Regions from separate parts of the Candidatus Enterococcus dunnyi genome, predicted to be linked through region 3. Evidence: a T-box and tRNA genes for the amino acid it is inferred to sense, from the RefSeq annotation. Region 3 holds a T-box; the other regions hold tRNA genes.
The links. A T-box is a leader RNA that pairs with one kind of tRNA and senses whether it is charged. The one in region 3 lies ahead of argS (arginine--tRNA ligase), so its partner is inferred to be a tRNA-Arg.
Positions count from the first base shown of each region.

Region 1 (7,741 bases), 540 kb from region 3:
TTTTCAAAAAATCCTTGATTACAACGCTGCGCACAGTGATCACACTGGCTATTATAAAGTCTATGATCGATCCACTTATATCGGTTTTGCTAAATTATCTTGGGATAAAGAAAAGAAAATCGAAATCGGCTATATGCTTCTGCCTGAGTATTGGGGAATGGGCTATGCGCACCAGATCATTACCGATTTACTTACCAAAATCACGCATTCAGACAGACTTTCTAAAGCTACGGTTTATGCTATTATCGATCCAAATAATGGTGCATCAAAACACCTGCTCCAAAAACATCATTTTGACTCTGTTTGGCTGGGAATTGAAGAAGGGCTCCCTTCAGAGCATTTGATTTGGAAACCATGATTCCTAAATAAAAAAGAGGATGGAACGTAAGGATTCACCTCTGAGAAATAAGAGGGCTTTACCTCTACTTCCACCGTTTATTCGTTTTAAAAAGGGACTGGATCGTAACTCGCAGAGTTATGTTCCAGTCCCTTTAATTTTTAATAAATGGCGATACAAAAGCAGCTCCTTCTTATTGCTGTAAAACACAACGACGAATGTGCTGATGCTTTCTCGTCAAAAACACGTCGCAGATAAACAGTATTGCACAGTACCTACTTCATTTTGTTCCGATCTAATCAGCTAGCAAATCTCTCAGTATCAAAGATACTAAGGATTGAAGGACTTATTTTTCACAGTTAAATGCTTTTGTCTAAGCCTCTTCTATTTATCATACCTTTTTCTCTTAGAGGAGGCAGGAATACCCAGTGCTTCGCGGTATTTAGTCACTGTTCTTCGCGATATGTCAATGTCCTGCTCTTTTAACAAGTCGACGATCTTTTGATCTGACAGTGGTTTTGCTTTATTTTCATTATCTACAAGACGCTGTAATTGCCTTTTTACACTGCTCGTTGACGTCTCTTCTCCAGTGCTTTCATTGGCCAGACCATGAGAAAAAAAGGAACGTAATTCAAAAACACCAAAAGAGGTTTCCAGATATTTTCCATTTACTGCACGGCTGACCGTTGATTCATGAATATCAAGAGTCTCTGCGATTTCTCTGAGCGTCATTGGCACCAACGGGCGATCTTCATTGAAAAAGAAAGCCTGCTGACGTTCGACAATTTCTTTTCCTACTCTTAAAATCGTATCTCCCCGTTGAATAATTGTTTTTTCAAGCCATTCAAATTCATTTTTCTTTTCTTGAATGTATGCCTGGACTTCTTTATCTTCGACTGCCTGCATGCGTTCAAAATATGCCTGTTGAAACTGCAGTTTAGGTGCTCCCTTTTTATTAGAAAGTACCGTTATCTGTCTGTCCTTGGTTCTAATCGTCAAGTCAGGTCGAATATAAATTCCAGAGGTTGATTCAAAAATACTACCGGGTGATGGTGTCAAGGTTTGGATATAATCGAAAATTTTCTGAATATCAGACAAATCGACCTTAAATTTTTTAGCGATCGACGGCCATTTACGATTAGCTAGTTGATCGAACTCCTCTTCGATCACAATGTATGCTAAAGATGGCGCTGCATCATCCCGTTCAATTTGCAGCATCAAACATTCTTGCAAATTTCGTGCACCAACGCCTGCTGGGTCTAATTGCTGAATCAAGGTCAAGGCATCCAACATCTCAATAGCAGTAGCTCCCGTTTGTCGTGCTGCTTCCTCTAAATCAATGGTCAAATAACCATTTAAGTCAATAAATTCCACTAAAAACAATACTAACGTTCTCAAATAAGTATCTCGATAATTCAAATGAATCTGATCGATCAGGAATTCAAAAAGAGAGGTTTGATCGTCAGGAATTTGATTTAAGTAATTATACTCTTCATTTGTATAAGTTCGACTGCCAGAGTTCGTAAAATCACTATGGCTAGTATTCGCTTGTAAATCGATCAATGGATTTTCCAGAGACTTGGTTTCTATATAAGCGTTGAGTTCTTCTGAGTTATACTGTAGGATTTGGATCGACTGCTGCAATTGTTGGGTCATAGCAAGTTTTTGGACTTGCTTTTGCTGTTGGGACAAATGCTGTTCAAATTTCATTAATTTCGTCATCCCCCTTGTAATTTATTAAAATATCAGCTAAACTAATACTCGTGCTTGCGCCCTTAGTGTAGTGGATATCACGTAAGATTCCGGTTCTTGAGACGGGGGTTCGATTCCCTCAGGGCGCGTCTGCTCAACCAAGATTTTCTGCTACAAATAGCATTATAGCACAGTTTATTCTTAGATGGCGTCTCTTCTTTTCATCTTTTAGAATATGACTGTACCTAAGCATCATCATGAAGATGATGTTTTTTTTATCCCCTATAAATAATTCTACACTATTTTTCCCATTTTTTTCTCATATTTCTGATGAATATAGCCAAAATTTGATAAAACGTCCGTTTATTTTTATGTTATGATAAATCTTCAAAATATATTTGTTAGGGTAGGGGTTATATTGGGGAGGCTTCACACACGGTTATTCGTTCTTTCTCTTTTTTTAGTGTTCACAGAATTTATTATTCAGCGTTATTTTACTCAAAGCACCATTTTTGATACAGAATCAGTGTATTTAGTGATTACCTTTATTCAAGGTGGAATTTTTTTCCACTTTCTTCTTTCATTTTTATTACTGATCTACTTAAAATTAACTTCAAAAAAATAGGTGCTTTTTACCAAAAAAGGGCTGGGACATAACTCTACGAGTTACGACCCAGTCCTTTAAAAAATGAATAAAAGGTGGAAGCAGAAGTGTCCGACCTCGATATTTTATCACTGAACCATCGTTTCTAGATCTAAACGAATTTCATGTTGTATTTTTTGAATCTTTTTGATTTCTTCTTTTTCTTCTATGTGATATTTTTGACCCATCGATTGATTGTAAGAGATGATATAGCTTATCGCCCACAATCTGGGATTTTTGATGATTTGATCTGCCAGCGGGTATAATAATGTAAAGTGCAAACGAATTTCTTCAGTGATATCTACTAGTAAAATTGGAGCAACATTGATCAATTCTTTTTCTAAAAAGAGCAAGATTCTCTGATATGCTGCACAATCCAGTGGCGTTCCTACCGTTGCAGGAATAACTGTATAAGTTTGATCATCTCTCCACAAAAATTTTACTTCTTCTTTGACATGCAGTTTGACAAGTTCCTCTAAAATCCATGACCGAACTAAAATATGTACCCGTCCATCAAGTAATAAGTTTTTCCCAAGCCTAATAAAATCATCCTGAGGTAAATTCAGTGATTTTTTGATTACAGACAACTGCTCATAATAATCATATAAATTCAACTGATTTAGTTCTTTTTTTACTTCCGAGATCTTTACGGATTCAAATTGCTGATACTTCAACTCAACATGCTTAACCTTCTTTTTCAGAGAAATAAGTTTTCTCATCTCACCGCTTTGTTCCATCAAAATCCGCTCATTGATGATACTATGCGCTTGAAGGAATAGCTGATTCTTCGTCAGCACATGAATATAGATCTCTAGATAGTCCAGATATTCAAAATAGGACTCACGCATTTCCGAAACCACATACAAGGCTTTCTCATAGTTCTCTGTGTCCAAATACGTATTTGCCAAAACCAGATTCAAAGGGAAATCCTGTTTAATTGCATATGCTTTTTCAAAATAAGAGAGTGCTGCTTCTTTATTTCCGAGTTGGAGTGCTTCTTGCCCCATCTCAATATATCGTTCATAATTTTTTGGAAATGGAATTTTATTCGACAAAAATAACACCACCTTCCTAGTGCTCATTCTTCATGTAGCTATTTCTTTATGCCTAAATAATATCAAAAAATAAATACCATGTACATTTAAAACCAAATATCGTACTCTAAGACATTTATACATGAAAAAAACGGTGATTTTAATATAGATTTCGGATGATGATCGCTGTTTCTGCCGTTCCTTCAGCATTCATTCGTTCAGCTTTTTCAAGCAAAGAATAGCCCACATAAAATTCCTTTGTCAATTCATCCTGAACTTTGAATTCTACGACCTCTTCCACATGAAGTGCATTCGGCTCAACCTCTTGTACACTATCCCAGCCCGTATCGATAAATACCTTCGTATCATCAGTGACCGTTTTATTTGATTCTAGCTCTTCCACCAGTTTTTTCAACTGTGAAAATGTCATTACTTCAACTCTATTATCCATTATTTTACCTCGCTTTCAACTTTTGATTGACTATTTTTCCAAACAACTCCTGTTTTACTTCTCTCCCCCATCATAACCTAAAAACAAGTTTTATTATACTTAAAATTAAAAAGAAGGAAAATAAACATTTCGTTTACTTCCTTCTTTTAAACAATCCTTATTCTTTTGTCAGTTCACCATCTTCAATTCGGTAAACATTGTCGCTCCATTCGATCATCCTTGGATCATGAGTCACCATGATCGTGGCTTTCTTTTTCTCATGTGCTTCTTTCGCTAGAAGTTTAACAACTTCATACGCATGTTCTGTATCCAAACTTGCAGTTGGTTCATCAGCTAAAATCAAACTAGGCTCATTGAACAGTGCTCTGGCGATCGCAACACGTTGCCGTTCCCCGCCGGATAAATCTCTAGGAAATTTTTTCATCAGATCTGCAATGTCCAGTGAGGCCAATAACTCTTCGACACGAGCTTTTTCAGGCTTTTTCTTTTCAATTTTATCTACCAGCGTAAATTGCTTTTCCACAGTCAAAAATGGAATCAAATTGGATGCTTGTAAAATAAAACCGATCTCTTCAAAGCGCAATCTAGAACGTTTCTTTTCATTTAAATGGGTAAAATCTTTGCCATTGATTTGAATGGTTCCGGTACTTGGTGTTTGCAATCCGCCGGCAATCGTTAAAAAGGTGCTTTTACCAGAACCTGAAGGTCCAATAATGCTAACAAATTCCCCTGCCTCAACATTCAGATTGACTCCTTTTAATGCTTCTACTGCAGCATGACCTTTTCCAAAGGTTTTTCTAATATCATTCATCACTAAAATATCAGCCATTTTTTTATCCTCCTATCGCCTTCATCGGATCAACTTTCGTAACGGTTCGAATCGAAAAGACGCCGCCAAACACAGCGACAATTACTAATACTACACTGTATATGAGCAAGTTCATCGTATCTAATTCAAATGGCATTGCTGCAGGTAATATCAAATTGGTCAATAGCGTCAAGATCACACCAATTGCTACGCCGATCACACCCAAAATAAACGTTTGAGCAATGATCGATTGAATAATATAACCATTAGAAATCCCTTGTGCTTTCATCACACCGAACAAACTCGTTTTTTGAAGAGTCATCACATAAATAAAAATACCAATAATGGCTGCAGTAATGACAAACAGAAAATAGATCATTGCGTTCAAAGTCAAATTCTGTTCACTATAACCAGGCAATTTTTCAATAAAATCTTCCATTTTATATTTTGCCAAATGATCATCACTTGCGTGTAACTCGATTTTACTCGTAGGCGTTGATTTTACGACAATGCCATTGATCGGTGTCTGATCTCCCTCGATGATTCTGCCAAATTTGATTTCTTGCCATTGATCGATCGATGTATAGATCAATGGAACAATACTAAAGGTATTTTGTTTTGTTATTCCTACAACTTTTAATGGTTTGTCCAGTTTTCCTATTTTTACGGTATCGCCTAAGTGGATACCCTTATCTACTAAATTTTGTGGAACAATGATTTCCCCAGTCTTATCAAAATAGCGGCCTTCAGTCAATTCTGGCTTGATCGCACTTTTCTCAGTCACGCCAAAAAGAGAAATATTGATTTTGTCTGCTTCTTTATTTTGCCCTGTCTTATTCAACGCTCCAGCATATTGCCCTAAAGGCTCTTTGATTTTTGCATCTACCTGGTCAAGATCAGCGATTACTAAACTGGATGCATTTAAACTTTTATTTGCATCGTCCGATAAAATGATACTTGTAGCTCCCCAATTATCTACACCTTTTCTAACGCCTTGAGCCAATCCATTCGCTAATCCGGATAGCATAAAAGCGACATAGGCTACCAGCACAATGACTCCGACAACCAATGTGTAACGTAATTTGAAATACTTCATTTCTTCTAATCCTAAAAACATCCGATCCACCTCTTTTTTTATCACTTGATAAAAAATTAATTAAAAAAACAAACCAATTTTTTATCGGTTGATAAAAATATTATCATAAAAAAAGGAATAGCACAACTTTTTTATCACATGATAAAAAAATACTATTCCTTACGCAACAACTCCATGCAAGACCATCTGCATCAATTCAGTGATTTGCTCTGAGCGTTCATTCTCTGTTCTCAGTTGATGGACTGTTGAAAATAATAACGATAAGCTCATCAGATAAAATTGGGCTGCCTTTTGAGCAGAAACATGACTATTCAACGTTTCTTTACTTGTTTCAAAAACTTTTTGAAGTGGTTCTAAATAATACTCATTCAAAATATGAAACAATTGCTGTTTGTTCTCCGGCTCCATCTCTGCAGCGCTTTGATGGATAAAAGAAAAAATATCTCGATGGTATACATTCAACAATGCGTTAGTGCAATCGATCAATTGATTTTCAAGTGAATCATTCTTTTGAATGATTTGTTCGATCGCTGTTTTTAGCTGGCTGCCGATCTGCTTGTTGATCTCAACAAACAGAAGCTCCTTGGTTGAGAAGTGGTAGTAAAGAGCAGGTTGTGTGATATTCGCAGCTTTAGCAATATCACGAGTGGATGTATTTTTGTATCCGTTCGTTAAAAAAAGCTCTTTTGCCGTTTCTAGGATCGACTGATGTGTAACATCAAATACTGTTTCTTTTTTCATCCTCATCCCTCCATTTCATCCTGCTTTGACCCTTTTTTCTTTCTAAACTATTTTAAATCAATTTAAAGAAAAAAGATAGTAAGGAAAAACGAACCACTAAAACGGACTACCAAGCAGCCATCTTTGATTGTTTTTGTGACAGTCTACCATCAAATGATTTAAGCAGATTTGTTTTTGACATCTTAGAGCGGTTACATTACATAAAAGAAAAAAAGTGCAATAAAAGTGCATTTTTTGTAAAAAAAGCAACAAACATTTAACCTCCCTTTTACAGACTATTTTTCTAGAGTGTGTTTAAATACTAGTGGCCTTTGATTAGGCGAGTCATCAACTACATACGAAAACATCATGCTAAAGGAGAATTTTTTTGAAAAAAACCACTACCTTGACCAAATTATTCATTGCAGGCATAGCACTATCTACTAGCTTATTTCTTAGTGATCAAGCACAGGCAGAAACCCCTGACCAAAACAAAGCTGCCGCTGAAAAGCTTATTAGTGAATCCTCACAAAAATTGACACAATTAAAAGCAGTAAAGCTAAAATCTGTAGAACAAAAAACTGAAGCGGCGGATCAATTATCGTACATAGGAATGAAAATCCAAAAAACACAAACAGCTATTAAACAATTGCAAGATATCCAAACAATTGGATCAGTTACTGAATCTGCAACAGCAAAAACTACTGATGCTTTGACATTGGATTTTGCTTCTGTGACAGCTCCCAAAGAAGAGACTAATGATCCATTAGATGAAAAAAAAGAACGTCTAGCTGAATTAAACCAGCAACAAAAAGAATTGCAAACAGAGATCAGAGAGCTTACTGAAGAACAATCAGATCTAGCTGATCAGGAAAAACAGCTCTCTAAAAAAATCGAGCAGGCAAAACAACAACAAGCCGAACAAAGTAAGCAAACCGATACACGATCAGCAGTCATAGC
Region 1 covers NZ_CP147246.1:1,076,626-1,084,366, forward strand. Annotated here, with positions in the region: gene A5889_RS05100 (GNAT family N-acetyltransferase) at 1-358, shown strand, start outside; gene rpoN (RNA polymerase factor sigma-54) at 722-2,047, opposite strand; tRNA gene A5889_RS05110 (tRNA-Arg) at 2,107-2,178, shown strand; gene A5889_RS05115 (tetratricopeptide repeat protein) at 2,762-3,736, opposite strand; gene A5889_RS05120 (hypothetical protein) at 3,867-4,157, opposite strand; gene A5889_RS05125 (ABC transporter ATP-binding protein) at 4,315-4,986, opposite strand; gene A5889_RS05130 (ABC transporter permease) at 4,991-6,082, opposite strand; gene A5889_RS05135 (TetR/AcrR family transcriptional regulator) at 6,221-6,802, opposite strand; gene A5889_RS05140 (C40 family peptidase) at 7,170-7,741, shown strand, end outside.
Region 1: it encodes a tRNA-Arg, which carries the amino acid that the T-box ahead of argS (arginine--tRNA ligase) is inferred to sense. The anticodon was not compared.

Region 2 (7,741 bases), 630 kb from region 3:
TGTGCCCATATGCAAAGAATTGATTTCAGTATCATTCAGTTTTTCGTAATCCGGATCTTGTTTGACTGCCGTTGAAAAGTAATTATAGGAAAACTCCTGCATTCTCTTCCCGCCGCCATATTCTTCCAAATATAACGCGCGATACAATTTACTTTCATTTTTAGCAAAGTGGATATAGTTCAACGCTAGATCGACAATCGTATTTCCTGTGTGAGCGACAGGGAATACTTCGTTTGCTAAATATTGATGGATTTTTTCGAAGAGTTCTTCTTTTAAATCATCCATATTTTTAAATTCTAAATAAATAGGTTGTGTTGAGCATTTCATTTGGGTTGCAATGTTACGTGCGGTGAATTTTGAAAAGCCTTCGTTGGCCACTACTTCGTATGCAGCATTTAAAATCTGATCTTTAGTAATTGTTTTTTTTCTTGCCATAATCCTTCAATCCCCTCTACCTATCCTTTACAACGCTTCCATATAAATACTATAGTTATTGTAACACGATTTAAGTTTTCTGCAAAATACTAGTCCTTTATTTTATATTATTTTATTTATTCGATTATACCTACCTTTATAGCCCTTTTTTATATAATTAAATAAACAAAAATCAATGCTCGATCGTTTGAGTTCGCACGTTCTCCATGTTATGATATTCACAGTCAAATGAATGAAAATTAGGAGGTTACACTATGACATTACCGAATTTTGAGGAAACGCTAAAAAAATATGCTCGTTTAATTGTTGAAACAGGTGTAAACGTTCAAAAAGGACAAAGCATTGTTCTACAAATCAGTGTGGATCAAGCACCCTTAGCTAGACTGATCACTGAAGAAGCATACAAATTAGGTGCAGGAGAAGTGATCGTTCAATGGACGGACGATCAGGTTCAACGTCAATTTTTACTGCATGCTGATGAAAAATATTTAGAAAATATCCCACAATATAAAATCGACCAAACCGATGACTGGGTCAACAAAGGTGCTAGCAGAATCAGCGTTGTTTCTGCTGATCCTGATGCTTTATCCGGTGTGGATACTGATCGTGTCGCTTCTTTCCAAGCAGCCTCAGGTAAAGCTTTGATGAATTTAAGAAAAGCAACACAAGCAAATAAAGTCAGCTGGAGTGTTGTCGCAGCTGCTGGTAAAGAATGGGCAGCGAAGGTTTTCCCTGATTTAGCAGATAGTGAACAACAAGTCGATGCTCTTTGGAATGAAATATTCAAAACAACTCGCGTATATGAAGAAGATCCAGTAGCAGCTTGGCACGCACATGACGTGAAGTTAGCAACAAAAGCAGCCGAATTGAATGAAGAACAATTTGATGCACTGCATTATACAGCCCCTGGCACAGATTTAGTGATTGGACTTCCTAAAAATCATTTATGGGAAGGCGCAGGCAGTGACAATGTCCGTGGAGAAAAATTCATGGCAAATATGCCAACAGAAGAAGTCTTTACTGCTCCTGATTGTCGCCGTGTGGACGGCGTTGTTTCTAGTACCAAACCATTAAGTTATGCCGGAACGACTATTTCCGGAATGACATTTACGTTCAAAGCTGGTAAGGTCACTGATTTTTCTGCTGAACAAGGCCAAGAGGTTTTAGAAACATTGCTCGACACAGATGAAGGTGCTCGTCAGTTAGGCGAAGTCGCTTTAGTTCCTGATCCGTCTCCTATTTCTCAATCTGGTATTACTTTTTATAATACTTTGTTTGACGAAAATGCTTCAAACCATTTAGCTTTTGGTTCTGCCTATGCTTTTAGCGTTAAAGGGGGTACTGAAATGACTGAAGAGGAATTAGAAACGGTAGGACTAAATCGCAGTCAAACCCACGTTGATTTTATGATTGGTTCGGATCAAATGAACATTGATGGTATTCGCACAGATGGTACAAGAGTTCCTATTTTCCGTAATGGAGATTGGGCATAAGAATTCATTTAACTCTTAATAAAGAAATGAATTCTACGAACAAATAGATACTAAAAAAACCTGTGAAGCGAATGTACGCTTTACAGGTTTTCTTTATATTAATACGGGAAGTAAAAGTCTACTGTGTAACCAATTGTTTTCAGGCCTTGTCTAATTTGATAAATATCACAAGAAACAGCTTTACGATTTTTATCATTCAATACTGATAATGCAAATGCTTCAACTGATTTAGTATCTTTAAATAGTTTTAATCCATTTTTCAAATATGAATTTGGCACACCTAATTTTTTGGGATCCAACTCACCAGCATATTTTTTATTTTCTCTATAAGACGTTTTCGCTGATGTATTGATCGTTACATAATTTTTCTTAGGTACTAGTTTGACTTCGATCGCTTCTAAGCGATAAGAATATCTTGATGTTCCAGCGGGAAGTCCACCTTTTTCCCAGCCCATCCAGCCAAATTCTTGTGCATGGACACGGTAAAATACATCATATACTTGCGCTAATTGACCTGTCAATTTGATTTGAATCGCTTCTAAACGTTTCTTTTGACCAGATGTCCCTGAGGTTTGACCATTCTTTTTCCAAGCTTGCCAGCCAATATCTTGTACATGAGTACGATATTGGATATCACCTGTATAACCAGAATTGACTTTCAATTGAATGGCTTCTAAACGTTTTTTCTGTCCTGACGTTCCAGAAACCTGTGCATTCTTCTTCCAACCTTGCCAGCCAATATCTTGCACATGAGTGCGATAAGTTACTTCCGGCGCTGCAGCAGCACGTGAAATAGCTGGTGCCGCATCTGGCTCTACAGAGTCCGATAAAACGCTCTCACTTTCAAAATTACCATAGGGTGTAATAGTGACTTCTTCTTCGGCATGGGCAGCAGTTGTACCAAAAATAGCAGCTCCAACTAAACCTAACAACAATAAACGAACCTTTTTCATTTTCTCACATTCCTTTCTTTGTAACATCATAATTATATAATAGTTACTCATTAGATTACAATAGTCATTCGAAAGAAATACATCAATTTTCTGCATTATTTTTATGCATAATGATAACTAACCTAAAAAAATAAGCATGTATTCAACATGCAAATCCATCTTTTACACACTTATTTCTTCATCTGTCATACTAGCAGCCTTCGCCAAGCTATTGATTTTAACCATTATCCATGATCATTGAACGTCCCCGACACGATTTGAACGTGCGACCTATTGCTTAGGAGGCAATTGCTCTATCCAGCTGAGCTACGGGAACTCAGGAGATGTTTTCATCTTTCAATGAAAACATCTGTTTTTATTTTAAAAGTCTTTTCAATTGATGTCAACAGGAATAATGCTCTATCTTTTTGAGTATAGATTTTTTAAAAATACTCTTCTAAAACAGGTTTTCCTTTTACCAGCCGGTCACCCAATTCCTCTAGCAGCTTACTTTCTCCATGTATTCTTTCATAAAAGAGCAATTCACTACTTGTGCAATACCCCATAAACAATTGCGTCCACGCTTGGATCGTTCCATTGATCACCCTTGAAGAGTCTATTTTTTCAGAGCATTTCTCTACTGTCCCCTGTCCAGCTTCATTGATGCTCAGCCTCCACGTTCCTTCATTCCAAGGAGCGTAAAAATCCACTACTTCAAAATAATACGTCTCTTTTTTTCCAGGCGCAAAAGGATATCGATGCAAGAAAGCTTCGATCGAGACGATTCTCCCCATCATAAAAGGTGTCAGCTTCATATCAACGAGAGGAGCCGGCATCAAATGACTTAAATCATGGCCCGTATGTCCTGTTTCAAAATAGAATTCTTGTGAAGAGCCATTGTGCGAACCGATAAAGCCCACAAGCGCCTGAAATGCTTGGTTAGACAAATAGCCCCATTCCTTGATAGTGAAACGCGCTGCACTGGATCGATAAATTAAATAGCCCGTTACATTCCCCTCCTCGTCTTCGTAAATGGCAAATGAATTCTTTTCATCGGAACCCAAGCTATAATCCAGCCACCAATTTTCCCGAATCATTCCACCCCGCTGATTTTTCTCTAAACCAGCATAAATTGTTTGACAAATCGGCTTGATTTCTTCAAAATTTACACGCTTCATCTTTCCTGAACCGACTTTTACATGCGGCCAATCTGCCGCCTTGATAGTATAGCTAATTTGCTCAAATAGCTGTTCAAAACCATATTTACGATAAAAAGGATAAGAAAATGGTGCTAGGTAAGCCAAAGAAGCCTCCTGCTCTGCCAAATCCTCCAATAGTTTTGACATGATCGCTGAAATACTGCCTTGGCCACGATATTCAGGATAAGACGAAACACAGCCGATACCAGCCATTTTATGAACTGTTCCATGAAAATCCACAGTGAATGGTGTAGAAATCACCTGACTCATCAAGACATTTTCTGAAAAGCAGCCATAGTTTTGCGAATGTTCTACAATTTGTTTAAAATGTTCCTTACGTTTTTCTGTTTTTTCTGAATTAAATGCATATGCAGCCAAATCAAACATTTCATTCAATTCTTTGATCCCCATCTGACGGATCGCTTTTTTCATATCATTTCACCCCAATTAAAGTAAACTTCATTTTCATTGTACTCTAAGTTAAAACTAGGCACCAGAAAAAAAGAAAATAGATGTGAAACAAAACGGATCACCCGTTTTGCCTCACATCCACTAGTTTAATTCTTGTTATTCCTCTGGTTCGCCTAAATTTGGATCCATTTTATTTGCTGCAAGAACAAACGGCGCCCAAATGACAAATGCGACAGCTAAATTGACCACTGTTAGAACAATTGCGCGCCAGTCTCCTGCAGTTGCCAGGAAACCGCTGATGATCGTTGGCATCACCCAGATCACATTCACAACAACAGGATTGACTAAGCCGGCCATCGTAGCAAAGTAAGCGATCGTAGCCGTTGCTAATGGAGCTAAGATAAATGGAATCAGCATGATCGGATTCAACACGACCGGCATCCCAAACATCACCGGCTCATTGATGTTGAACAAGCCTGGGCCCACACCAAGTTTTCCGACCGTTTTGTAGTCTGCACGTTTAGATAGAAGTAAAATCGAAATGATCAAGACCAGCGTAACACCAGCTCCACCCGGCCAAACAAACGCTTCAAATGAACCAGCAACCCATTTATAAGGAATTTCTTGTCCTTGCTGATACGCATTAGTATTGTCGACCATCGCTACCCCATAAATCGATTGTAAAACAGGAGACATGATATTTGTTCCATGTAAACCAAAGAACCATAGTACATGGACAAGCAATACGATCAAGAAAACTGCTCCATATCCTTGAGAAAGTCCGATCAATGGCGTCTGAATCGATTCAGAGATCCAGTCGATCAACAATTTTCCAGTGATTTTCTCAAAGATATGATAGATCATCGCTGATACATACAAAGCAAAGACGCCTGGAATGATTGCTGCAAATGCTTTTGATACTGCCGGCGGCACTGAATCAGGCATTTTGATAATAATATTTTTCTTCATTAACTTCGCAAAAATAATAACAGAAATAAACCCAAAAATCATTGCTGTAAATAAGCCTGTTCCACCCATATATTTACCAAAAGGGAAATAACCCCAAGCACCAGCTTCAATAGCTGATACACCGTCAACCGTATTGACTGTCGCTCCAGCATCCGTAAAAAGCTGAGTGATATTTTTTGGTAATTTCTCAGCTAAAGTAACGGTCGTTGTCGCACTTTGCGGTAATCCGATGAAAAATGCTGCTAGCGAAACTAACATTCCTGATAACACATCGACATCGTATGCTCTTGCAACATTACATCCCAATGAAGCCGCAAAAACAACTGCCATAATCGCTAACGTGCCTGTCCAAACTAATCCGTTGACTGCAATCACCGGCGTAAAGAATGTTGTAATTCCATTTCCTTCGCCCAAATACGTATTAGGAAAATCCCGCATAAACGCATTTAGCAACACTGCAATTGCCCCTGCCATCGTTACAGGCATCATCCCAATAAAGGCATCTCTTAGCGCAACTAAATGCTTCTGCGAGCCAATCTTCGCAGCTACCGGCAAGATGTACCTTTCCATCCAAGCTGTTAATCCATTCATTCTTTTCTTCCTCCTAAACATTATTTATTTAAAAAGTTTACACTTTTTAAAACAACTCCCCAAACAGTGACACATACAGCTAAAAAAAGATTGCATCATTATAACTTTACATTCTTATAACAAGCAAGTAGTATGCCAAAGTGATCTAGACCAAAAAGTCGTTGTTTCCGCGGTTCACGATAAAGCGCTTTCTTTACACACTGTGTAAATATAAACGCACAGTGTATTTTGTGTGTAAAAAATGAGCAAAAAAAAAGAGCGTCTCTATGACACTCTTACTCAATATGATTGTTCCATCATTTTTAACATTTTATTGAACTGACGCTTTTTAAAGAACATCATGATCGTTCCAACTGCTGCATCATTGATTTTTTGTAAAAACCCATAGGATTCCATTTTCTCAACATAATGAATCTCACAAGATTTGTCATCCAGCGGCTTGATATCATATTGAACTAAAAAGTCATTTTTGGTTGTAGACGTTCTAAAATGGTAAGCTGTATTTTCAACTACTTTTTCGACTTTGATACGTGCCCGGCTATTCTTTGAGAATTGTTTGACATATTCAAAATTGTTTAGTTGTTTTCTTGTTAGGCTTTTACCAGTATGTTTGCGTACGTCAAACAAAACAGAATCCATGACTTGGCCATAAAAAACAGATGCTGGAATATTTAATGTCTTTACGATTTCCATTATCGTTTCACCTCGTTGTTCTCTTTCTTATTTTGCTCTTCTTTCTTTTTTCCTTTAAAGAAAAAATATCCTCCGACTGCGACTAAGAAAATTCCTGTCGTCATACTTAACAAATCATACTTCATTGATGCAGGATTTAGCGCATATAAGATGATCAATGATCCAATACTGCATACAAATAAGCCATTTCTTACCATTTTACATCCATCCAATCTTTTTTAAACTGCTGCTGCTTGGAAGTATAAGACACTGCCCCAAGGTTGCGCTTTGATCAATTCTTTCGCTTTCTTAGCTGCTTCTTCTTTGTCTCCAGTTACTTCAAATACTAATTTGATCCCTTGTTTTTGACTAAACTTATACGTGAAGTCTCCACCATCATAGCTTTCTAATAATGCTTTGATTTCTTCTTGCTGCATTGCACTTGCGATTGTAATCATTTTAACCTCTCCCTTTTAAACAATGAAGCAGCTGCTTTCACTTTTATTAAGTGAAAGCAACATGCTATTTAATTTTTCTTCTTACAGATCTGTTGGTTCCATCTTATTCGCTGCAATAACGAATGGTGTCCAGATCAAGAATGTTACGACCATACACACAAGGGTAACTACTGGTGCACGCCAGTCTGCTCCTGTTGCTAAGAATGAAAGCAATAGCGGCGGTACAACCCATGTTACTTGTTGTGATACTGGTGCTACTAAACCAAAGTATGTTGCTAACCAACCGATTGTAGTTGCTACTACTGGTGCAACCAAGAATGGTACAAACATGATCGCATTCAATACGATCGGTAAACCAAACATGATCGGTTCGTTGATATTGAAGATACCAGGTCCTAATGACAATTTACCTACAGTTAAGTAGTCCGCACGTTTAGAGAATAACAGGATCGCAATGATCAGAACGATCGTACCACCTGAACCTCCAAACCATGCAAATGCGTCAAATGAACCACGTACCCACATATATGCTTTTCCATCATCAATGGCTTTCAAGACAGCTGGTGTACCAGTTAAGCCTT
Region 2 covers NZ_CP147246.1:1,165,009-1,172,749, forward strand. Annotated here, with positions in the region: gene A5889_RS05475 (TetR/AcrR family transcriptional regulator) at 1-435, opposite strand, end outside; gene A5889_RS05480 (aminopeptidase) at 690-1,928, shown strand; gene A5889_RS05485 (Ig domain-containing protein) at 2,027-2,881, opposite strand; tRNA gene A5889_RS05490 (tRNA-Arg) at 3,124-3,197, opposite strand; gene A5889_RS05495 (GNAT family N-acetyltransferase) at 3,304-4,491, opposite strand; gene A5889_RS05500 (PTS sugar transporter subunit IIC) at 4,627-6,030, opposite strand; gene A5889_RS05505 (DUF3284 domain-containing protein) at 6,310-6,723, opposite strand; gene A5889_RS05510 (DUF3188 domain-containing protein) at 6,723-6,920, opposite strand; gene A5889_RS05515 (hypothetical protein) at 6,942-7,160, opposite strand; gene A5889_RS05520 (PTS sugar transporter subunit IIC) at 7,242-7,741, opposite strand, start outside.
Region 2: it encodes a tRNA-Arg, which carries the amino acid that the T-box ahead of argS (arginine--tRNA ligase) is inferred to sense. The anticodon was not compared.

Region 3 (7,741 bases):
ATGACTAAAAAGTTCACCATTGCTAGGCGGAGTATAGGTAATGGCATTTGCACCAGCTGCGATCGTTTCAGTGATTGATTCATCTGTCGGTCCTCCTGTTGCAATGATCGGCAACGTAGGGTATTTCTTTCTGAAATAGCGAACGGTTTCTGCTGTATTTTTTCCAGCGCTAATGTTGATCATCGTCACTCCAGCAGCTATTTTTTCATCGATTGGCGTATGGATTGACGTCACCGTACTAACGACAGGAATATCGACAACCTCACAAACCATCTCAACTGTTTCAACTGGTGTCGGCCCATTTAATACAACCCCAATCGATCCCTGAGCTTCTGCAAAAAGGCTCATATACGCAGAACGTTGTCCTTGCGTCAAACCTCCGCCCACTCCTGAGAATACAGGAATATCTGCTGCTTCTATAATGCTTTTAGTGATCGCCGGATGCGGGGTAAATGGATAAACAGCAATGACTGCATTTGCATCCGTATTCCGAATGATCGCAATATCCGTAGTAAAAATAATCGACTTGATTTTCTTTCCAAAAATTCTGATCCCGCTTGCCTGTGCAATCACCTTCGGCACTTGTACAATATCCTGCTTCAGCGGTGTGACGATTTCCGGTACCCATTTCTCTTCCATCTAACTCCTCCTTTTTCTTAATGATCGTATTTGTTTAAATCATAGCTTTCGATCACATGAATAACTTTTTCAGCATAGGTTGGATCTGTTGCATAGCCTGCATCCTGTAAAGCTTGTGCAGCCTCTTTATAATTTTTCGCCAACAACACATTTTCATATAGACGAGGATTCCAAGTGACACCATTGACAAACAATCGAGTATGGTCATCCATTGATTCTTCCCAAGTATCATAAACTCTGAAATCACCTTGAATCACGATCCACTCTTCATTGATGTATTCCTTCGTTTCAAGATTCACTTTTTTCTGATCACCATACGCTTTGATTCCAAATAAATTATTATATTTAGAGGCAAGCGTGCTTTGCCCCCAGTTTGACTCTAAGATTCCTTGTCCAATAATAATACTAGGTAAAACGCCATAAGAAGACTGCAACTCTTGTGCGTGCGGGCTGATTCTATCGATAAACTCTTCTTTTGACACCTGTTCATTTTTCTGTGCCGTATTTTCTTCAGTTTTAGAACTATCTGATAACACATTGATGGAAAAGATAAATGCAACCCCAACAATCAATAGTCCCGCAAATAATGCCGGTAAGTTTGATTGTCTTCTTTTCTTTTTATACCTTTGACTATTCATACATTCCCTACTTTATCGTGTATTCATTCCGTAAAAAAAACGGACAATGGCTGACTGATTATATCAGTTTTTTTCATTACAATCAATCTACAGCTGTCGTAGTCATGGTTGTCGAAGTTTTCGTTGGTTCCTTAGATGTTGTCGTCATGGTCGTTTGGCTTACTTCTGTTGTTGTTTCAGTTGTGTTTTTTGTCTTGTCTTTTGCTGTATCATGTCCAAAAAATACATAGATCACAGCACCTAACATTATAATGACGGATAATATGCCTAAAATTTGTTTCACAAAAAAACTCCTCACTTACTTATTCACCAACGTAAGTTCCCATTAAATTTTCATTTACCCAATCTAATAGCTCTACTTTCGATCCTTCCAGCTGACCTTGTAAAGTGGCCGGCAAGCGAAACGTAACGATATCATCAAAGCCCCATTCACCATACGAAACTGTAACTTTCAAATCGATATATGCTTGCTCTACATGTTCGGCCTTGTTTTTTGAAGGGATCAATTCAGCCACTCCTGCTCCAGACTGCAGCCATTTTTTGGCGATCAAGGTTTTTAATCGCTTATATTCAGACACAGCGATATTCCTTTTTTCTGGAAAAAGAATGGTTTGGCGCAGCACTTTTTGTGTCAGCATCCACTCGTAATCAGTAAAAAGATTTTTCACCTTTTGCATTTCTTCATTAGTCAAGCTGGTATGACCTTTTTTCCAGTTCTCCCAGTTTTCTTTCGACGTTTGGAGATAGTCGGTATAAAACGTCTCTTCTGTTTCAAACTCTTCTATAATTGCATCGATAAGAATATCTATATACATTTGGTGCATGACTTTCGCCTCCTTTCTTTATTTTACTGAAAATATCAAAAAAAAGCATCTCTTTGCTCCACTTATTTTCGTTTTTTTAAGAAACATTCACCTTTTTCTCTAATAATTTTTACGTTAACTTCCATTTGCTTAAATTTAACCACGATTTCATACTTCTCATGTATAATAGAAATGATCTTTTAATTAGGAGGAACAAACAATGGCAAATTATAATTGGGGCATCATCGGACTTGGTGATATTGCAACAAGCTTTACAGAAACATTTCAGCATAAACACAGCAGCATACATGCAGTTGCTTCACGTACATTGAGTAAGGCAGAGGAATTTGCTAAACAGCATAATATCCCTACTGCATATGGCTCATACGAGGAACTATTGTCAGATGATTCTATCGATATCATCTACGTTGCAGTACCAAACAGACAACATATCGACCACATCTTGAAAGCTCTGCACGCAGGGAAGCATGTTCTTTGCGAAAAAGCGATCACTATGAATAGCGCTGAACTAACTAAAGCGATGAAACTAGCTGAAGAAAAGAATCTAATTTTAGCTGAAGCTATGACGATTTTTAATATGCCTTTATATCATGAGCTAAAAAGCCAAATCGATTCTGGTCGTTTCGGCAAGCTAAAAATGATTCAGGCGCCTTTTGGCAGTTACAAAGAGCCCGATCCAACCAACCGCTTTTTTAATCCCGAATTAGCTGGCGGTGCTCTTTTGGATATTGGAACGTATGCTGTTTCTTTCGCCCGTTGGTTCTTGAGTGCACAGCCTAAAGTAGTCGCTTCTGTGATGCAGCCTTTCTCTACAGGAGTAGATGAACAATCGGCTACTATTTTACAAAATGATGCACAAGAAATAGCCACTGTTTCACTAAGTTTTCAGGCAAAGATGCCCAAACAAGGAGTTGTGGCTTTTGAAAATGCCTATTTGGTGATCAACGACTATCCTCGAGCAGATGAAGCAAAAATTTTCTTCAACGACGGCACAGTTGAAACGGTCGTCTCTGGTGATAGTTTTCAAGCACTGAATTATGAAATCGACAATATGATCCAAATGATCGAAGGAACCTTGTCAAATCGTTCTCTATTCTTGACAAAAGACGTGATCGATCTATTAGATCAAATGCAGCAAGAATGGCAAAAGTAATCAAAAATAGTGTAAAAATCAAAAAAGCAGTTGACCCTAAATAAACAGGGACTAACTGCTTTTTTCTTTTTAATTATTACATTTCATTTGGTGCATGAAGACCTAATAAACGTAAATCTTCCTTGATGATCGTAGCCATTGCATAAACTAAAGCCAAACGTGATTCTCTCTCAGCATCATCAGCTAAAATTTTCACATGGGCATAATACTTATTGAACGCTTGAGCAACTTGGATCGCATGTTTTGCAATCACTGAAGGCTCATATTTGTCAGCAGCTTGCAAAACGACATCTGGGAATTTTTGAAGTAATTTTACTACTTCCCAGCTTTCTTTATCGTTCAAAGCGTATTCTTTTGTTTCATCGATCGTGAAATCCGCTTTTCTTAAAATACTCATTGCGCGAGCGTGAGTGTATTGAACATATGGTCCTGTTTCACCTTCGAAACGCACAACTTCCTCTAGTACGAAATCAAAATTGTTCAAACGATCATTTTTCAAATCATGGAAAATCACTGAACCGATCCCTACTTGTCTTGCTACCTCTTCGCGATTTGGCAAGTCAGGATTTTTTTCCATGATTTGCTTATTCGCTAGCGAAACTGCTTCATTCAAGACTTCTTCTAGAAGAACGATTTTCCCTTTACGCGTAGATAACTTCTTACCGCCTTGTGTAATCAATCCAAATGGTACGTGATGCATATCATCCGACCACTCAAAACCTAATTCTTTCAACACAGCTTTTAGCTGTTTGAAGTGATTTGACTGCTCGTTACCAACGACATAAATTGCTTTAGCAAAATCATACGTCCGTTTACGATAAACTGCTGCAGCTAAATCACGGGTGATATATAGTGTTGCCCCGTCTGATTTTTTGATCAACGCAGGGTTTAAGTCATACGCAGATAGGTCAACGATTTCAGCACCTTGATTTTCTTGCAGTAGATGCTTTTCTTCCAGCATTGTAACGATTTCAGCCATCTTATCATTATAAAAGGCTTCCCCATTATAAGAATCAAACGACACTTCAAGCATACCATAGATTTTATCAAACTCTTTTAGTGACTCTGTACGGAACCATTGCCATAAATCAGTAGCTTCTTGGTCCCCTTCTTCAAGTTTTTTGAACCACGCACGTGCTTCTTCTTCCAATTCAGGTTGTGTTTCCGCCTCTTCATGAAATTGCACATATAGACGTAGTAATTCTGTAATTGGCGCATTTTTGACGCCTTCTTCTGAGCCCCATTTTTTATAAGCAACGATCAGCTTTCCAAATTGAGTGCCCCAATCGCCCAAATGATTGATACGAACAGGCGAATAACCGATTTTTTCGAGAATAAAGGCAATTGAATTACCAATGACTGTTGAACGTAAATGCCCCATTGAAATTGGTTTTGCAATGTTCGGCGATGACATATCGATCGGTACACTGCCCTTTCCCCCAATAGAACTATCCCCATAATGACCTTTTTCTTTGGCAATCTGAGTGATCACTGCATGACTGACCATCTTTTTATTCATGAAAAAGTTTAAATAAGGGCCAACCACTTCAATTTTTTCAAAATCTGAACCTTCGATTTTTTCGGCTAAATCTGCAGCAATTTGTTGTGGTGCTTTACGGTAGACTTTTGCTAATGAAAAAGCTGGAAAAGCCACATCGCCATGGTCAACTGACTTAGGATTTTCTAATAATTGTGTGACTGTCTCTAAAGATAGATCATCTTTCACTACTGCATAAATAGCTTTTGCTACGATTTCTTTGTTATTCATCTTTCTCCTCCTATATATTAGGTTATTCATTTTTAGTTCATTTGCGCTCGCACAGTTAATGTTTCCTTTATTCTTACTCATCGTTACTTTTTACTTAAGAATATGGCTTTCTTTGACTACTGAAAACTTCTCAACAGATATGCAAGTTTCATCAATTGCGGTGTTTCCTTCGCTTTGATACTTCGCTCCATTCATCGCCAACTACTTTTCAACATCTGCTCTGGCTTTGCCAATCGCAGTGTTTCAAAACAAAAAGTCCCTGGTGTTTAAAAACACCAGAGACGAGAATTTCCCGCGGTACCACTCTAATTGTCCATTCTACGATAGACCCACTTAATCTAATAACGGTAGATAGCCGTCTGCTTGTGCAGATCCTCTAAAGTGCGCTTCCTTTACTTGTCATTTTCGGCTTACACCGTCCCGAAATCGCTTGTGATGACCTTAGATAAAGTACTCTCTTTTTCAACGAATCAATATGAAACTGGATTTATTATAGCAAAATTTTACGAATATGCCTAGTCCTTAATTATTGACCGATCGTTTTAAAGCTCAAACTAGGTTCTGCATTTAGATGAGCATCAGCTAAATGGCCTTTTTCTGCTTCGACGAATGCTGCCGCACCAATCATCGCAGCATTATCCCCACATAGTCTTAATGGAGGAACAATAAAAGTTGTTTCTGGCAATTGATCAGCGATCTCCTGACTTAATCGTTCTCTTAATCCTTGATTTGCAGCAACTCCGCCGGCCATAACTAATTGTTTCACAGGATATTCTTTACAAGCACGTATTGTTTTGTCAACTAATACGTCGATCACACTCGCTTGAAAGCTAGCCGCCAGATTTTCGATACTAAGTGCTTCCTCCCGTTGTTGTGCATTATGAACAGTGTTGATAAACGAGCTTTTTAACCCGCTAAAACTAAAGTCATAATTATCCTCTTTCATCATCGCTCGTGGAAAATGATACGTATCTTGCCCTAAATGAGCCAGTGTATCAATTTCCTTACCGCTCGGATAACTTAATCCTAACACCCGTCCAACTTTATCATACGCTTCACCAGCAGCATCATCTCTTGTTTCACCGATGATTTCAAAGGAGCCAGTTTCTTTCATATACACTAGCTCTGTGTGCCCTCCGCTGACGAGTAACGCCATCAAAGGAAATTGTAACGGCTCTACAAAGTGAGCCGCATAAATATGGCCAGACATGTGGTTGACTGGAATCAACGGCAGATCATGAGCCCATGCAAAAGCCTTTGCAGCGGAAATTCCAATCAATAATGCGCCTACAAGGCCAGGTCCGTAAGTCACTGCCACTCCACTTAAATCAGCCGGTCCTACCTCAGCTTCCATCAATGCGTCTTCGATACACAGCGTGATTTCCTCCACATGATGACGACTCGCGACTTCCGGCACGACACCGCCAAATCGACGATGACTTTTCACTTGAGAAGCAACTATGTTGGATAAAATTTGATCGCCATTCTCAATTACTGCGACACTCGTTTCATCACAGCTGCTTTCGATTGCCAAGATCAGTTTTCTTTCTTTATAAAAAAAAGTCATTGTTCCACTTCCTTAATTTTTAAACACATTACAATTCCATCTTCTACTGGACGTGTGTAATATTTTTTTCGGCGACTAAGCGTCTCGAATTTTTTTTTCAGATATAACTGCTGAGCCGCATAATTGGATGCTCGGACTTCTAAAAAAACAGTCTTGATTCCCTGCTCTTTAAAAAGCTGAATAGCCTGATCCAACAATTGACTGCCTACGCCCATTCCCTGTAACTTCTTTTGGACAACGATATGAGATATATCGACCTCATCTAAAATTTGCTGGTAACTGATAAATCCCTGCCATTCGTCTTCTTCGATCTTTACAAGGTAATCCATTACTTCTTGCTGCAGATCAACACTGAATTGCTCCAATGACCACGGAGAACCATGCTCATACGCGTTTTCACATAATTGCCATAACTTTTCAGCAGCAGACTCGATCGGCAGCTCTTCTTTTAAACAATACATTTGATCACTCTTCTTTTAAAGACAACACCATTTCAAGGGCGTCTTCTTTGTTTTCAGTATAGTACTCCTGCTTGATCGTACTTGATGTAAACCCTAATTTTCTATAGACTCTTTGAGCATTCTTATTACTGATCCTCACTTCTAATGAAATCGTTTCGCATTTATTCAAAACAGAAAACTGCTGAATTTCTTTGATCAAAAAACTACCGATCCCTTTTCCTTGATAGGCAGTAGAAACTGCGACATTTGTAATGTGCGCATCTTTCCCAAACAATCGACAACCAATAAAACCGATCGTTTTTCCTTCTTTTTGAATCAACAAATACAAATGAGGGTCTGTTGCCTGCAGCTCCATTAAAAAGGCGGTTTTCGTCCATGGCATTTCACCGGCATAGACTTCCCTTTCGATAGATAATAAATCCTTGATATCCTCAAATTTGATTGCCCGCACGAAATAATCTTCATTAGAAAGCTGAATCGTTTTTGCTTCATAAGGCCGAGTTTTAAAAAGTAAGCCTGCAAGCTTATTGAAAGGATTAAATCTTTTCAACATATGTTTCTCCTTCAGGTTTATGTTCTTTTAGCCAATTTTCTTCCGCTTCTACTCGTTTCAGATAATCCGGTAAAAAATGATGAATATCCATTGAAGGTTCTGCTGTTCTTCCAAGTCCAGCAAGTACGGAAGCGTTTG
Region 3 covers NZ_CP147246.1:533,757-541,497, forward strand. Annotated here, with positions in the region: gene A5889_RS02465 (hydrolase) at 1-639, opposite strand, end outside; gene A5889_RS02470 (glycoside hydrolase family 73 protein) at 657-1,277, opposite strand; gene A5889_RS02475 (hypothetical protein) at 1,360-1,560, opposite strand; gene A5889_RS02480 (hypothetical protein) at 1,580-2,101, opposite strand; gene A5889_RS02485 (Gfo/Idh/MocA family protein) at 2,301-3,254, shown strand; gene argS (arginine--tRNA ligase) at 3,331-5,022, opposite strand; T-box leader at 5,297-5,497, opposite strand; gene tsaD (tRNA (adenosine(37)-N6)-threonylcarbamoyltransferase complex transferase subunit TsaD) at 5,549-6,589, opposite strand; gene rimI (ribosomal protein S18-alanine N-acetyltransferase) at 6,586-7,050, opposite strand; gene rimI (ribosomal protein S18-alanine N-acetyltransferase) at 7,055-7,603, opposite strand; gene tsaB (tRNA (adenosine(37)-N6)-threonylcarbamoyltransferase complex dimerization subunit type 1 TsaB) at 7,587-7,741, opposite strand, start outside.